DNA from 3 places in the Mycolicibacterium sarraceniae genome. Region 1 is predicted to be linked to each of the others. Evidence: predicted binding sites of a transcription regulator. Region 1 holds the regulator's gene; each other region holds the start of a gene.
What was found. Region 1 encodes LexA, which represses DNA repair genes until DNA is damaged. Its sites were predicted from a motif close to CGAACANNTGTTCG; they were not measured.
Positions count from the first base shown of each region.

Region 2: the regulator LexA is predicted to act here: its motif matches at 2,575-2,588, upstream of G6N13_RS21700 (HNH endonuclease signature motif containing protein).
Region 3: the regulator LexA is predicted to act here: its motif matches at 1,796-1,809, upstream of G6N13_RS02685 (error-prone DNA polymerase).

Region 1 covers NZ_AP022595.1:3,276,847-3,281,830, reverse strand. Annotated here, with positions in the region: gene G6N13_RS16355 (alpha/beta fold hydrolase) at 1-31, shown strand, start outside; gene G6N13_RS16350 (PhzF family protein) at 84-770, shown strand; gene nrdR (transcriptional regulator NrdR) at 778-1,242, opposite strand; gene G6N13_RS16340 (LysM peptidoglycan-binding domain-containing protein) at 1,407-1,898, opposite strand; gene lexA (transcriptional repressor LexA) at 2,120-2,788, shown strand; gene G6N13_RS16330 (LGFP repeat-containing protein) at 2,792-4,882, opposite strand.
Region 2 covers NZ_AP022595.1:4,343,848-4,348,831, forward strand. Annotated here, with positions in the region: gene ppc (phosphoenolpyruvate carboxylase) at 1-2,477, opposite strand, end outside; gene G6N13_RS21700 (HNH endonuclease signature motif containing protein) at 2,602-3,960, shown strand; gene G6N13_RS21705 (amidohydrolase) at 4,221-4,984, shown strand, end outside.
Region 3 covers NZ_AP022595.1:510,134-515,117, reverse strand. Annotated here, with positions in the region: gene helR (RNA polymerase recycling motor ATPase HelR) at 1-1,721, opposite strand, end outside; gene G6N13_RS02685 (error-prone DNA polymerase) at 1,823-4,984, shown strand, end outside.

The sequences.
Region 1 (4,984 bases):
CATGGGCGCCGACGAGCGCAGCGCCACCTGAGCACCTCACCCGGGCGGCGTCGCAAAATCTCAGAGCGTCGTAGTGTCGGAGCATGACCATCGACGTAGCCGTGTTGCGGGTGTTCACCGATTCCGATGGCAATTTTGGTAATCCCCTTGGCGTCATCGACGCGGCGACCGTTCCCGCAACTGAGCGCCAACGCATCGCCGCTGAATTGGGTTACAGCGAAACCATATTCATCGATGTGCCGTCCAACGGGGCGACCACCGCGCACGCACGCATCTTCACCCCGGCCACCGAGCTGCCGTTCGCCGGGCACCCGACCGTGGGTGCGGCCTGGTGGCTGCGGGAACGAGGCACGCCGATCCGTACCCTCCAAGTGCCTGCCGGCATCGTGCAGATCAGCTATGACGACGCACTCACCACGGTGCGGGCCCGGGCGGAATGGTCACCGGAGTTCGCCATCCACGAGCTGGATTCGGTGGAGGAGTTGCTGGCCACCGATCCCGGCGACTACCCCGACGACGTCGAGCACTACGTGTGGTCTTGGCTCGATCGCGATCGCGGGCATATTCGTTCGCGGATGTTCGCCACCAATCTCGGCGTTCCGGAGGACGAGGCGACCGGTTCAGCGGCAGCTCGCCTGACCGACTATCTGAGCCGGGATCTGATGATCACGCAGGGCCAGGGATCGCAGATCTACACGACCTGGAATGCTGAAGGGTGGGTTCTAGTGGCGGGCCGCGTGGTCAGTGACGGTGCCCGCCAGCTGGGCTGACGACCAGTCAGCCGGAGGTGCCGACCGCGCGATGGGCGCGCAGCGCCTCGATCTCGCGTTCGAAATCCTCAGCGGAGCTGAAGGAGCGGTACACCGAGGCGAAGCGCAGGTACGCCACCTCGTCGAGTTCGCGCAGCGGCCCAAGAATGGCCAGGCCGACCTCGTGGCTCGGGATCTCGGGAGAACCGGCCGCCCGCACAGCGTCTTCGACCTGCTGGGCCAGCATGTTCAGCGCATCGTCGTCGACGTCTCGACCCTGGCAGGCCCGGCGCACGCCGCTGATGACCTTCTCGCGGCTGAACGGTTCGGTGACGCCGCTGCGTTTGACGACCGCCAGCACGGCGGTCTCGACGGTGGTGAACCGCCGGCCGCACTCCGGACAGGATCGGCGCCGCCGAATGGCCTGACCCTCGTCTGCTTCACGGGAATCGACCACTCTGGAATCAGGATGGCGACAGAACGGGCAATGCATGGCCGCTCCTTCGCCTCCGCCGCAGCTCGATGCTTCGGACCACCCAGAGACTACCTGTGCTGCCCTGCCGACGGCCACGCCCCGAAAACTCGGGCGAGCGAGACCGCCACCAGCAAGGCCGCTTGTCCGGCACACGTTGTGGCCGACCGTGATGCGTCGCGCGATCACCCCATCGGGGCGATGAGCGTCTGTCCGGCATCCAACGTGGCTGAATCGAGCTTGTTCAAGTCGCGGATGCGCGCCATCACCTGCCCGGCGGGCGCATCGGGGGCCACCCGGCCGGCGAGCTGCTGCAGCGTCTCCCCCGCCTGGACCTGGACCACCGCAAGCTGATCGGGCACCTGGTCGGTGGCCGCCGACGTGCCACTGAGATGACCCACCAGACCCAGCCACAGGGTGATCAGAGCGGCCACCCCGGCCAGCGCGATCGTGACGGCGGTGCTCACCGGCCGCCGCACGTGCGGCGCCCGCGAGAAGGTGACGCCGGTGCCGGAGTAACGCATCGGGGCGATGGCCGGGCGAGCCGGGTACGGCCGTTGGCCGCGGGGCCCGGCGGGACGGGTCCGAACGGGGGTGTTAGCCCTGACCGCCGCACGGGGGCGCATCGGCCGCACCGGTGCGGATGGGAAAACCTGCCGATCGTCGATGACTGTCACGTCTGTTTCCTTCCTCCAAGACGCCCACTGTTCGCCCTTGTGTTCGAACTGTACTCGACCATGCGTTCGAAATACGAACATGTGAGCGAGCGTGTCTGGAGAATAAATCCGCCCACCGACACGTTTTGGCGGTGCCGATCACCTGCACGATTGACGGCGGCGACACGCCGCGGTCGAACAAGTGTTTGATTATCTGCTGCCCCGCGACTACATTCGGGCCCATGAGCGACCGCAGTGAGACATCAGGTGCCGACTCCGGACTGACCGAGCGGCAGCGAACGATCCTCGAGGTGATCCGCGCCTCGGTCACCACCCGCGGCTATCCACCGAGCATCCGCGAGATCGGCGACGCCGTCGGCCTCACCTCGACGTCCTCGGTGGCGCACCAGCTGCGCACCCTCGAGCGAAAGGGCTATCTGCGCCGCGACGCCAACCGCCCGCGCGCCGTGGATGTGCGCAGCGCCGACGAGGTGACCGCCGTGACCACCGATGTCGCCGGCTCGGACGCCCTTCCCGAACCGACGTTCGTGCCGGTGCTCGGCCGCATCGCCGCCGGCGGCCCGATCCTGGCTGAGGAGGCCGTCGAGGACGTCTTCCCGCTACCCAAGGAACTGGTCGGTGAGGGCTCGCTGTTCCTGCTCAAGGTCGTCGGCGAATCGATGGTCGATGCCGCGATCTGCGACGGTGACTGGGTGGTCATCCGTCAGCAGAACGTGGCTGACAACGGCGATATCGTCGCGGCGATGATCGACGGCGAAGCCACTGTGAAAACGTTCAAGCGCACCAATGGTCAGGTATGGCTGATGCCGCACAACCCTGCATTCGACCCGATCCCCGGTAACGACGCCGCCATCCTCGGCAAGGTCGTCACCGTCATCCGCAAGATCTAGGGGCTACTCCGCCTTGACGAACCCGTTCGCCTGAGCGAGTTCCTCACTGGCGAACCAGACTTCGGGCACGGTGTGGTCGTAGAGGGCCGAATCCGGGGCGTAGTAGAGCCCCGAGTGGGTGTTGGCCTTGATCACGTAACCCTCAGGTGCCTGGTACGGATCAGAGAGCGGAAGGTGGATCGCCGGGCGCGATGAGGCGGTGCCGGCCGCCACATCGGACTGCAGAACCTCCGCCGGCTCGGTGACCGGTTTGCCCTCATCCTCGAGATCCGCAGGGAAGTACTGCTCGACGATCTCGGCCTCGGCGTACTCCTCCGGCGCTGGCTCGTCGTCCGGCTTCGCGGCGCGGCGACGCCGACCCGGCCTACCGAATTCGCCCACATCGAGTCGCCACATCGACTGCGACTCACCAAGATTCACCACCGCGTGCCGCCCCGAATCGGCAACCTCGTCGATCTCGACGTACGTATGACCGTCGGGCGCCTCGGCTGCGTCCACCTCGTCGGCATCGACCGGCCCAGCGGGAATGCGTGTCGGCGTGGTGTCGATGGAGTCCTCGTCGCCGTCGAACACATCCCCGAGCCCGGGCTGCGACTTGTCCTCGCCACCCGGTTGCGCCCAAGAGAACCCGGGCGCCTGGGCGACCTGCACGACGCCGCCGTCGTCGGGGTAGGTCGAAAAGCGTTCAGTCGAAGGAGCACCCGCGGGACCCTCATGCTCATCCGGCCAGTAACCGTCATCGTCGTCGTAATCGGGATCGTGGAAGTCGTCGTCGATCTCGATATCGCTACCACGGCGCCGCCGCAGCCAGAGCACACCCAGCGCGATCACCGCGACCAGCAGCAGCACCGGAATGATGATCAGCAACCACCACAGGTGGAAGGTGAAACCCGTGCCGGACTTCGGTGCGGCCAGACCGGACTGCGGCCCGGTCCCGTTGGGCACCTGCAGCCCGGCGAGTTGTCCGGCCAGCTCCGGCGGTTTGGTGGTGAATTTGCTGGCGGATTTGTTCCAGGAGATCTCGCCACCGCTGAACTTCTGGGTCACGGTGTCGCCGTTGACACTCTGCTCGCCGGTCGGAGCACCGAGCTCGCCGCCTGCCCCGCCCAACTTCGCCCATGCGGCGTTGATCGCGCCCCGCACCACGATGGCACCGTTGTCAGGCGTCCAGAAAATCACCGGCTTATCGGAGGCACTGAACGCGCTGACGCGGCTGTTCGGGGCACCCCCGTCCGCCTCGGTTCCGGTCGGCAGGCCGAGATCACCCGTCGGTCCGCCCTGCGCCTCGTACTTCGTCAGGATCGCGCCGGTCACAGCGTGCGCACCGGTCGCCGGCGAGTAGAAGATCTTGCCGCCGGCGTAATCCTGCACGGCACCGTCGGTCCCGACGGGACTCTGCGCACCCTGCCGGGCACCGAGCGGGCCCGCGAGCCCGCCCACGGCTCGCCACGCCTCATTGATCGCCGTCGTCGCATCCGTCGGCACTTGGAGACCGGCCAGGTTGCCGGCCAGTTCGGGCGGCACCGTGGTGAACGTGTTGGAGCTGTTGTCGTAGGAGATCTCACCGCCGGTGAACCTCTGGTTCACCACGTTGCCGTCGAAGGTCTCGTCGCCGGTGGGGACGCCCATCGTGCCGGCCGAGCCGCCGAGTTTGTCCCAGGCCGCGTTGATCGCGCCGCGCACCACCCACGCGCCGGTGTCGGGCGTCCAGAAGATCGCCGGTTTGTCGCTGGCACTGAACGTGCTCACCCGGCTGTCGGGGCCGACCAGGCCCGCAACCTCGTCGATGGTGGGGAAACCGAGATCGCTGTCGGCCGGGCCGCCTTGGGCCTGGTACTTGTCCAGGATGGGCCCGAACAACAGGTGGGCACCGGTGGCCGGGGTGAAGAAGATCTTGCCGCCACTGAAGTTCTGGGCGAACCCATCGCCGACCGCGTAGACGTCGCCGTCCTTGGCACCGACCGGAGAACTGGTGCCGCCAGCAGCCTGCCAGGCCTGGTCGATGGCACCACTCGCATCACTGTCGGGGGTCGCGATCGCCCCGGGCGCCGACAGCAGACCCGCTGTAGCCGTCGCGACGACGACGAGCGCCATTCGCCCGACGCCTCTACTGAGGCGACTTCCAAGCCAGGTCATGCGCTCTCCCCGCAGTTTCGGTCAAGATGATTCCCCTTATCCTCCGTGTCAACTTTGCGT
Region 2 (4,984 bases), 1.1 Mb from region 1:
TCCGACTTCGCCAGCACCTGCGCCATATTCGACAGCACCGTGGCGAAGAAGGGCCACTTCACGTACAGATCCTGCAAGACCTCGAGGCGACCGTCTTCCTCGGCGATCCACTGCTCGAACGCGCTGCCCGTGCCGTACCAGCCGGGCAGCATCACCCGCGACTGACTCCACGCCAGCACCCACGGGATGGCCCGCAGGTCGGCGATCGACGTGGTCGGTTTACGCGATGTCGGCCGGCTGCCGATATTGAGCGAGCCGATCTCGCTGACAGGCGTGGACGCCTTGAAGTATTCGACGAAACCCGGCGTCTCGTGCACCAATTCGGCATACGCCCGCTGAGCGCGGGCAGCGAGATCGTCGAGCACCTGATACGCGCTTTCGGCCAGATCGCCCAGGCCCTCGGTGTCCAGCAGCGTCGACTCCAGCGTGGCCGCCAGCAGCGTCTCGAGGTTGCGGTGGGCGATACGCGGTTCGGCGTACTTGGCCGCGATGATCTCGCCCTGCTCGGTCAGCCGCAGTGACCCCTTCACCGCACCCGGCGGCTGGGCCAGGATCGCGTCATAGCTCGGACCTCCGCCGCGGCCGACGGTGCCGCCGCGGCCGTGGAACAACCGCAGCCGGATCCCGGTCTTGCGTGCCGATTCCACCAGATCCAGTTCGGCCCGGTACAGCGCCCAGTTAGCGGCCAGATACCCGCCGTCCTTGTTGGAGTCGGAGTAGCCGAGCATGACCTCCTGGCTCTCGCCGCGGGCGTGCACCATCGCGCGGTACAGCGGAAGGTCCAGCACCGATTCGAGGATGGCCGAACCGCGTTGCAGGTCATCTATGGTTTCGAACAGCGGCACGATACCAACTGGCGCGTGCACGGGATCGCCCGAAATATCGAGCAGCCCAGCTTCTTTGAGCAGGATTGCGGCTTCCAGCATATCCGAGACCGACTGGCACATCGAGATGATGTAGTTCGGCACGGCCGCCGGACCGAAGACGTTGACGGCGCGGGCGGCAGCGAAGACGATGTCGAGCTCCTTGCGGGCCAGCTCCGAGAGCTCGGAGTCGTCGCGCACCAGCGGCCGCCGGGTGGCCAGCTCCCCCGCCAGCACCTCGACGCGCTCCGGCTCGGACAGCGACGCATAATCGGGATGCACCCCGGCCCAGGACAGCAGTTCGGCGATGACCTCCTCGTGCATCTCGGAGTTCTGCCGCATGTCCAGGCCGCTGAGGTGAAAGCCGAAGACATCCACGGCTTCTCGCAAGCGAGACAGCCGATCGTCGGCCAGTAGCGCACTGCCGTTGGCGCGCAGCGAGGCGTCGATGACGTCAAGGTCGGCGCGCAGTTCGGCCGGCGTTTCGTAGGGCGGCATGCCGAGATCGAGGGTGTGCTGCGGGGTGCGGTCGAGGATGTCATGCGCGGTGGCGGTCAGCCGGGCATGCACCACCCGCAAGGCTCGGCGATACGGCTCGTCGAGCCGGGCCGGTTCGTTGCAGGCGTCGGCCAGCGCAACGAGGTCCTCGGTGGTCTTCACCAGCCGCACCGACAGTGACAGCTCCTGCTCCAGGTGCGTCAGCTCAGCGAAGTAGTGCCCCAGCGCGGTGTAGGCGGCACTGCCGGTGGCCAGCCGCACCACCTCGGCGTCGACGTTCGGATTGCCGTCCCGATCGCCACCGATCCACGACCCCGGCCGCAGGATCGGCGCGGCCAGTAGCTCGGAGTCGGTCCACCGCGCCCGCAATGCGTCGCGCACTTCGGCGTTCACCTTCGGGATCACCTCGAAGAACGCCGCCGGGTAATAGCGCAGTCCGACTTCGATCTCATCTTGAATCTTCAACCGGGACAACCGAATCAGCGCGGTCTGCCACAGGGTCAGGATCTGGCGGCGCAGTTCGGTCTCGACCGGCTGGCCGTCCTCGGTTTCATCCTGCCCACGCAGCCGCACCCGCATCAGCTGGGTGATGCGGTGCTGGGTGTCGAAGACGGTGCGGCGGCGGGTTTCGGTCGGATGAGCGGTGATCACCGGTGCCACCAACGCACCTTTCAGCGCCTCGGCGACGGTGTCGGGATTGAGGTGCGCGGCGTCCAGCTTTAGGTAGGTGGCCGCCAGGGTGCTGTTCTGCGGGGGTTCTCCGGCGGCGACGTGGATGGCGCGGCGGCGTTCGCGGTGGATGTCTTCGGCGACGTTGGCCAGCAGCGCGAAGTGGGTGAAGGCACGGATCACCGGGATGGCCTGATGGATGTCGATGCCGTCGAAGAGTTGGGCGAGTTCGGACCGGTCGATCTCGGAGCGGCGCACCCGGAACGATTCGACTCGGGCCCGCTCGACGAGGTCGAACACCTCCTCGCCGTTCTGCTCGCGGACGGTATCGCCAAGGATCGTGCCGAGCAGTCGGATGTCCTCCCGCATCGGCTCGGTGGCCTCCCTCCCGACCTTGGTGCGGGTGACCGCGCCGATCGGTTCCAGAGATTCGGGGAGTTCAGCCATCCCTCAAGTATCAGGGTGCGCGGTGGGGGCTGCAGAACGTGTGAATCTATCCACAGCTTCGGATTCATCCACACTGCGGATTCTCGCCCATGGGATTCGAACACATGTTCTATACCGTGGAGTCATGGAACCGCTGAGCGCCGAGGACGTGCACGTGGCCGTGCGCGCTGAGCTCGATGCCGTGGACACCGCGTACGGCCGGTTGCGGTCCGTGTGTACCGATCTGGCCGGTAATGCGTTTCGCATCGAGGTGGCCGCCCGTCTGGAAGCGCAGGATCGGGTCAACAGGGGCCTGTCCTACCGGATGTTCGGTGAGATCGCCGAACCGGTCGACGGCGTCGGCATGCCGGCCGGCGTCAAGGTTCGTGACGTGCTGGCCAGCCGTTTGCGGCTGACCGCCGGGGAGGTCAAGCGGCGATTCCGGATCGCCTCACGGATCCGCGCACGCCGGTCGCCCACCGGGGCGCCCCTGCCGCCTGAGCTGCCGGCGTTGGCGGCCGCCGTCGAGGAGGGCGAAGTCGGCGAGGATCATATCGCCGCGGTGTGCCAAGCACTCGACAGGTTGCCTTCAGTGGTGGCGCCGGCCGACCGCGAGGCCGCCGAGAGGACGCTCGTTCGCCATGCGCGGGAGGAGGATTCGAGATTCGTCGCCGCGATCGGCGTTGGGATTGCCGATTGCCTGAACCCGGATGGCACGTTCACCGACGAGGACCGCGCCCGGCGCCGCGGCGTGGTGCTGGGCCGGCAGGGGCCGGACGGGATGAGCAGGCTCTCGGGCTGGCTGGATCCGGAGGGACGCGCCTATCTGGAGACCGTGACGGCCGCGCAACGGCCGGGGCGCCATGTTCCCGACGGCACCGAGGGCCGCGACACCCGCACGCCCGAGCAGCGCTGCCACGACGGACTGAAACTGGGCCTGAAGGCCGGGGTCGAATCCGGCGCACTGGGCCAGCACCGCGGGCTGCCGGTGACCGTGATCGTGACGACGACGCTGGGCGAGCTCGAGCAGGCGTGTGGCTGGGCTCGTACCGGCGGTACCGGCCGGTTGCCGATGCGCGACGTCATCCGGATGGCCGGCGAGGCGATTCACTACCTGGCGGTGTTCGAGGACCACTCCACGCGGCCGCTGTACCTGGGCCGTGCCAAACGCCTTGCGACAGAGGACCATCGAATCATCTGCTACGCACGTGATCGTGGCTGCACAAAACCGAACTGCTTCGAACCGGGATATCACTGCGAGGTTCATCACGCGCAGCCGTGGAGCGAGGGCGGGCCGACCGACGCGGACAACCTGCACTTCGGCTGCGCCTGTGACCACAAGATGGCCACTGACGGCGAGTACACGACGACCGTCACCGAGGACGGCCGTATCGCCTGGAGCGATGGCAGCGGTCCCCCGCGCGTGAACGACGTGCACCACCCCGAGCGATTGCTCGCCGACTCGGACGAGCCGCCGGGTCCGGGTCCCGGCGCCGGTCCCTAATGACGTTCTCGTCATTTATCGCCCACGGGGCGTGGCTGTTCGTTAATCTCCCGCGAGTCGAGGTTCGAACCGCAACGAGGGGTTGCAATGATCCGCGGATTAGTTCTCACCGGCATTTTCGCCATCGGTGTCGGGGCGGCACCGGCGATTCACGCTGGCGCGACGCCCGTGCCGCTGCCCCTCAACAGCGGCATCGCCTGCCAGTGGTGACGCTTCGGGCCACGCTCCGCCCACCGGGATACAACAGCAGGCAGGATCGCATGATGGCCACTGAACCGATGACCACCGTGTTCACCGCCCGCCGCGTCATCACGATGGATCCCGACATACCCGATGCCACCGCTGTCGCCGTGACCGATGGCCGGATCACCGCCGTCGGCCATGCCGACGAACTCCGGGCGACCGGGACGGTCGATGACACCTTCGCTGATGCGATCATCTGTGCGGGTCTGATCGATCAACACCTGCATCCGGTGCTCGGGGCCACCACTCTGATGACCGAGGTGATCGCCATCGAGGACTGGCGGCTACCCGACAAGATCTATCCGGCCGCGCACTCACCCGCGGAGTACCGGAGTCGGCTCGCCACTGCCGAACAGCAGCTTTCCGACCCGGCCGAGTGGCTGTTCTCGTGGGGCTATCACAAGCTCTGGCACGGCGCGCTGGATCGCGCCGCACTCGACGCGATCAGCACCACGCGCCCGATCGCGGTGTGGCAGCGGTCCTGTCACGAGTGGTATCTGAACTCCGCGGCGATCGATCGGCTCGGCATCACCGCCGCGGACCTGACCGGCCAGGGCACCGCCAGCACGATGGTCGATCTGGACGCCGGCCATTGGTGGGAAACCGGGATGAACCTGCTGCTTCCCAAGCTTTCTCCGCTGTTCATGAGCCAGGACCGGCTGGCGGCCGGGTTGCGCCAGCTGGTCGCCTACCTGCACCGCAACGGAGTCACCGCGATCAACGAGCCCGGCATCATGTGGGCGTTCGAACCGTGGTTGCTGTATCAAGACATCCTCGGATC
Region 3 (4,984 bases), 2.1 Mb from region 1:
CTCGCCCCGGCCATCGAGCGGCGTTGCGCGAGGTCGCCGACCACTGTGAACGACCGGCTCGGGCAGCGGCGCATCAGTACCCGCCAGTCCATCTCCGAGAGCTCCTGCGCCTCGTCCACCACGACGTGCCGGTACGTCCAGTCCCGGTCGGCGGCGGCGCGCTCGGCGAGATCGCGGGTATCACGCTCGGTGAAGCGCTCAGCGAGGTCTTCGGCGCCGATCAGATCCTGTGCCAGCAGATGATCCTCGTCGTCCATCAGATCCTCGCGGGCCACCATATTCTCCAACACGCCTGCGGCATAATCTGTTTCGGCGATTCGCTCCCGCTCGGCGGCCTCGTCGGAGCGCTTGTCGCGGCCCAGTAGGTCGACCAGTTCGTCGAGCAGCGGCACGTCCGACACCGTCCAGGCGGTGCCGTCTTCGCGCCACAGTGCCGTCTCGGCGCCGGCTGAGCGTAACCGCGCGGTTGAGGTGTACAGCGTGGCCAACACGTCCTCCGGTGTCAGCACCGGCCAGAGCTCGTCGAGGGCGGCCTCGAACTGCTCGCGGCCGTCGAGCTCGTCGATCAGGTCGACGCGAATCTTCTCCCAGGCATCGCGATTGTCTCGGGTCAGCCAACCGTGCCCGATCCTGGCGATCGCGCGCTCGGTCAGAACGTAGGTGATGATCTCGCGGAACACCGCACGGGCCGCGTTGTGCGGCAGCTTGCTCATCCGGGCTTCCTCCACGGCCCACTGGGCCGTATCGGCATCGATCCGCATGGTGACATCGGCCAACGGGATCTCGATCGGGCTCTCGGGCAGCCGCTGGCGGTCGGTGATCGCGGCCGCCAGTACCGCCAGCATGGCTCGGGAACCCTTGATACGGGCGACATCTGGGGCCTCTTCAGCGGTGACATGCAGTCCGGGAACCAGGTCGCCGACCGTCATGAACACCACCTCCGACTCGCCCAGTGACGGCAGCACCCGGCTGATGTGGTCCATGAACGCCTGGTTGGGTCCCACCACCAGCACCCCGTGGCGTTCGATCCGCTGCCGTTGCGTGTAGAGCAGGTAGGCGACGCGGTGCAGTGCCACCACGGTCTTGCCGGTGCCCGGTCCGCCCTCGATCACCAGCACGCCCGGATGATCGTGCCGAATGATCTCGTCCTGTTCGGCCTGGATCGTCGCGACAATGTCGCGCATACCCTCACCGCGAGGTGCGTTGACCGCCGCGAGCAGGGCCGCGTCACTGCTGAAGGGGCTGTCGTCGCCGGCCTCGGGGTCGGGGCGGCCGAAGACTTCGTCGGTGAAATCGACCAGGCGGCGACCGAGGGAATGGAACTGGCGACGCCGACGCATGCCTTCGGGGCTGGCTGCGGTGGCCACGTAGAAAGCACGCGCGGCCGGTGCCCGCCAGTCGAGCAAGAGCGGTTCGTGGTCGCCGTGCTCGTCGAAGATACCGATGCGGCCGACGTAGAGCCGTTCGCCCGAAATCGCGTCCAGCCGCCCGAAGCACAACCCGTGGTCGGCGACGTCCAACCGCGTCATCGATCGAGCCAGGGTCCGGACCTCGGCGTCCCGCGCCACCAGCGTTCCGCCGTCCTGCAGATCGATCGGTCCCCGCAGCGCGGCTTGGTATTGGTCCTTGACCTGCGAACGCTTGGCGTCGAGCCGGGTATAGAGCTCGGCCAGGTATGCCTGCTCAGACTCCAGTTCATGATCATGCGCGTGAGCCGGCATGCGTCTCAGTTCCCCCTCAATTCCGTAGTCCGAGACATCATCTTCGTCTAGTTTGCCCGCACCGCTCAGCGCATCGAACATTTGTTCGATACGCTAGCTGCGTGAACTGGTTCACCGGCCCGCCGAGCTGGTCGGAGATGGAGCGGGTGCTGGGCGGCAAGCCCCGACGGCCCGGCTTGTCGCTCGGGGAACCACACGCCGACGGCGGGGACGGCCCGGCCTGGTCACGCCATCGGGAACCATACGAGCCGCCCGGTGGGCGTCCGCTGCGCTCAGCCGTGCCCTACGCCGAGTTGCATGCGCATTCGGCCTACAGCTTTCTCGACGGAGCCAGCACCCCGGAAGAACTCGTCGAGGAGGCCTCGCGACTGGACCTGCGGGCCATCGCACTGACCGATCACGACGGTCTCTACGGTGTGGTGCGATTCGCCGAGGCGGCCAAGGAACTCGATATGCGCACTGTCTTCGGTGCTGAACTGTCGCTGGGCAATACCGCACGCGCCGAGGCGCCCGACCCGCCTGGGCCGCACCTGCTGGTGCTGGCCCGCGGCCCGGAGGGCTACCGCCGGCTGTCTCGTCAGTTGGCGGCTGCGCATCTGGCCGGTGGTGAGAAGGGCAAGCCGCACTATGACTACGACGCGCTCACCGAGGCGGCCGGTGGGCACTGGCATATTCTCACCGGATGTCGTAAAGGTCATGTCCGGCAGTCCCTTTCGGAACACGGGCCGCAGGCGGCCGAAGCGGCGCTGGCTGACCTGGTGGACCGCTTCGGCAGTGATCGGGTCAGCATCGAACTCACCTGTCACGGTGATCCGCTCGACGACGAACGCAATGCCGCGCTAGCTGCGTTGGCGCCGCGCTTCGGGGTGGGTGTCGTCGCCACCACTGGCGCTCACTTCGCCGAGCCGAGCCGAGGACGGCTGGCCATGGCCATGGGGGCGATCCGGGCGCGCCAGTCGCTGGACGAAGCGGCCGGCTGGCTGGCGCCATTGGGAGGCGCACATCTGCGCTCCGGCGACGAGATGGCCCAGCTATTCGCACGGCACCCCGAAGCTATCAGCGCTGCAGCTGATCTCGGTGAGCAGTGCGCCTTCGGGCTGGCGCTGATTGCGCCGCAGCTGCCACTGTTCGACGTGCCCGATGGGCATACCGAGGACAGCTGGCTGCGGGAGTTGGTAATGGTCGGGGCCACCCAGCGCTACGGGCCGCGCGCTAATGCCACAGAGGCGTACACCCAGATCGAGCGCGAGCTCGACATCATCGCCGCGTTGAAGTTCCCGGGGTATTTCCTGGTGGTTCACGACATCACCCGGTTCTGTCGAGAGAATGACATCCTGTGTCAGGGAAGGGGATCGGCGGCCAACTCTGCCGTCTGCTACGCGCTGGGTGTCACTGCCGTCGACCCGATCGCCAATGAGCTGCTCTTCGAGAGGTTCCTGTCCCCGGCCCGAGACGGGCCACCCGATATCGACATCGATATCGAATCGGACCTGCGGGAAAAGGCCATTCAATACGTCTACGACCGCTACGGCCGCGATTACGCCGCGCAGGTAGCCAACGTCATCACCTACCGGGGCAAAAGTGCGGTGCGTGACATGGCTCGTGCGCTCGGCTTCTCTCAAGGCCAGCAAGACGCTTGGAGCAAGCAGATCAGTCACTGGCATTCCGGGGCCGATTCGCCGGACGTCGACGGCATCCCCGCGCCGGTGGTCGAGTTGGCGACCCAGATCAAGAACCTGCCGCGGCACCTGGGCATTCACTCCGGGGGCATGGTGATCTGCGACCGTCCGATTGCCGACGTGTGCCCGGTGGAGTGGGCGCGCATGGAGAACCGTAGCGTGTTGCAGTGGGATAAAGATGACTGTGCGGCAATCGGTTTGGTGAAATTCGATATGCTCGGCCTCGGTATGCTCTCGGCGTTGCACTATGCCATCGACCTGGTTGCCGAGCACAAGGGCATCAAGGTTGATTTGGCTCAGCTGGATCTCACCGACTCCGCGGTTTACGAAATGTTGCAGAAGGCCGACTCCGTCGGAGTGTTCCAGGTGGAGTCGCGCGCCCAGATGGCCACCCTGCCCCGACTGAAGCCACGGGTGTTCTACGACCTGGTGGTGGAGGTGGCGCTGATCCGCCCCGGGCCCATCCAGGGTGGCTCCGTGCACCCCTATATCAAGCGGCGCAACGGCTTAGAAGCCGTCACCTATGACCATCCGTCGATGGAACCCGCACTGCGAAAAACGCTGGGGGTCCCGCTGTTCCAGGAACAGCTGATGCAGCTGGCGGTGGACTGCGCGGGCTTCTCGGCGGCCGAGGCCGACCAGCTGCGCCGGGCGATGGGGTCCAAGCGCTCTACCGAGAAGATGCGACGGCTGCGAGACCGGTTCTACGCCGGGATGGCCCAGCGGCACGGTATCACCGGCGAGGTTGCCGAACGGATCTACGAGAAACTGGAAGCCTTCGCCAATTTCGGTTTCCCGGAAAGTCATTCGCTGAGCTTCGCCTCGTTGGTGTATTACTCCTCGTGGTTCAAGCTGTACCATCCGGCGGCGTTCTGCGCTGCGCTGCTGCGCGCCCAGCCGATGGGTTTCTACTCGCCGCAATCGCTGGTGGCCGACGCCCGTAGACATGGGGTCGAGGTGCACGGGCCCGATATCAACGCCAGCCTGGCGTATCCCACATTGGAGAATTCCGGGCTTGATGTGCGGCTGGGGCTGGGCACCGTGCGCAATATCGGTGATGAGCTGGCCCAACGCATCGTCGACGAGCGCGATGCCGGTGGGCTGTACACCTCACTGCTGGATGTGACTGGGCGAGTACAGCTTTCGGTGCCACAGGCAGAGGCGTTGGCCACCGCGGGAGCGTTGGGCTGCTTTTCGGTCACCCGTCGAGAGGGGCTGTGGGCCGCCGGCGCGGCGGCTACTGCGCGCCCCGACCGGCTGCCGGGTGTCGGCTCATCGTCACATGTGCCGGCCCTGCCCGGCATGACCGACGTGGAACTGGCCGCCGCGGATGTGTGGGCCACCGGTATTTCGCCGGACAGCTATCCGACCCAGTTCCTGCGGGAAGACCTCGACGCGATGGGCGTGGTCCCGGCCGACCGATTACTGGAGGTGCCCGACGGCAGCCGGGTGCTGATCGCCGGCGCGGTGACGCATCGGCAGCGGCCGGCCACCGCGCAAGGCGTGACGTTCATGAACATCGAGGATGAGACCGGCATGGTCAACGTGCTGTGCACCCCGGGGGTGTGGACCCGGCATCGAAAA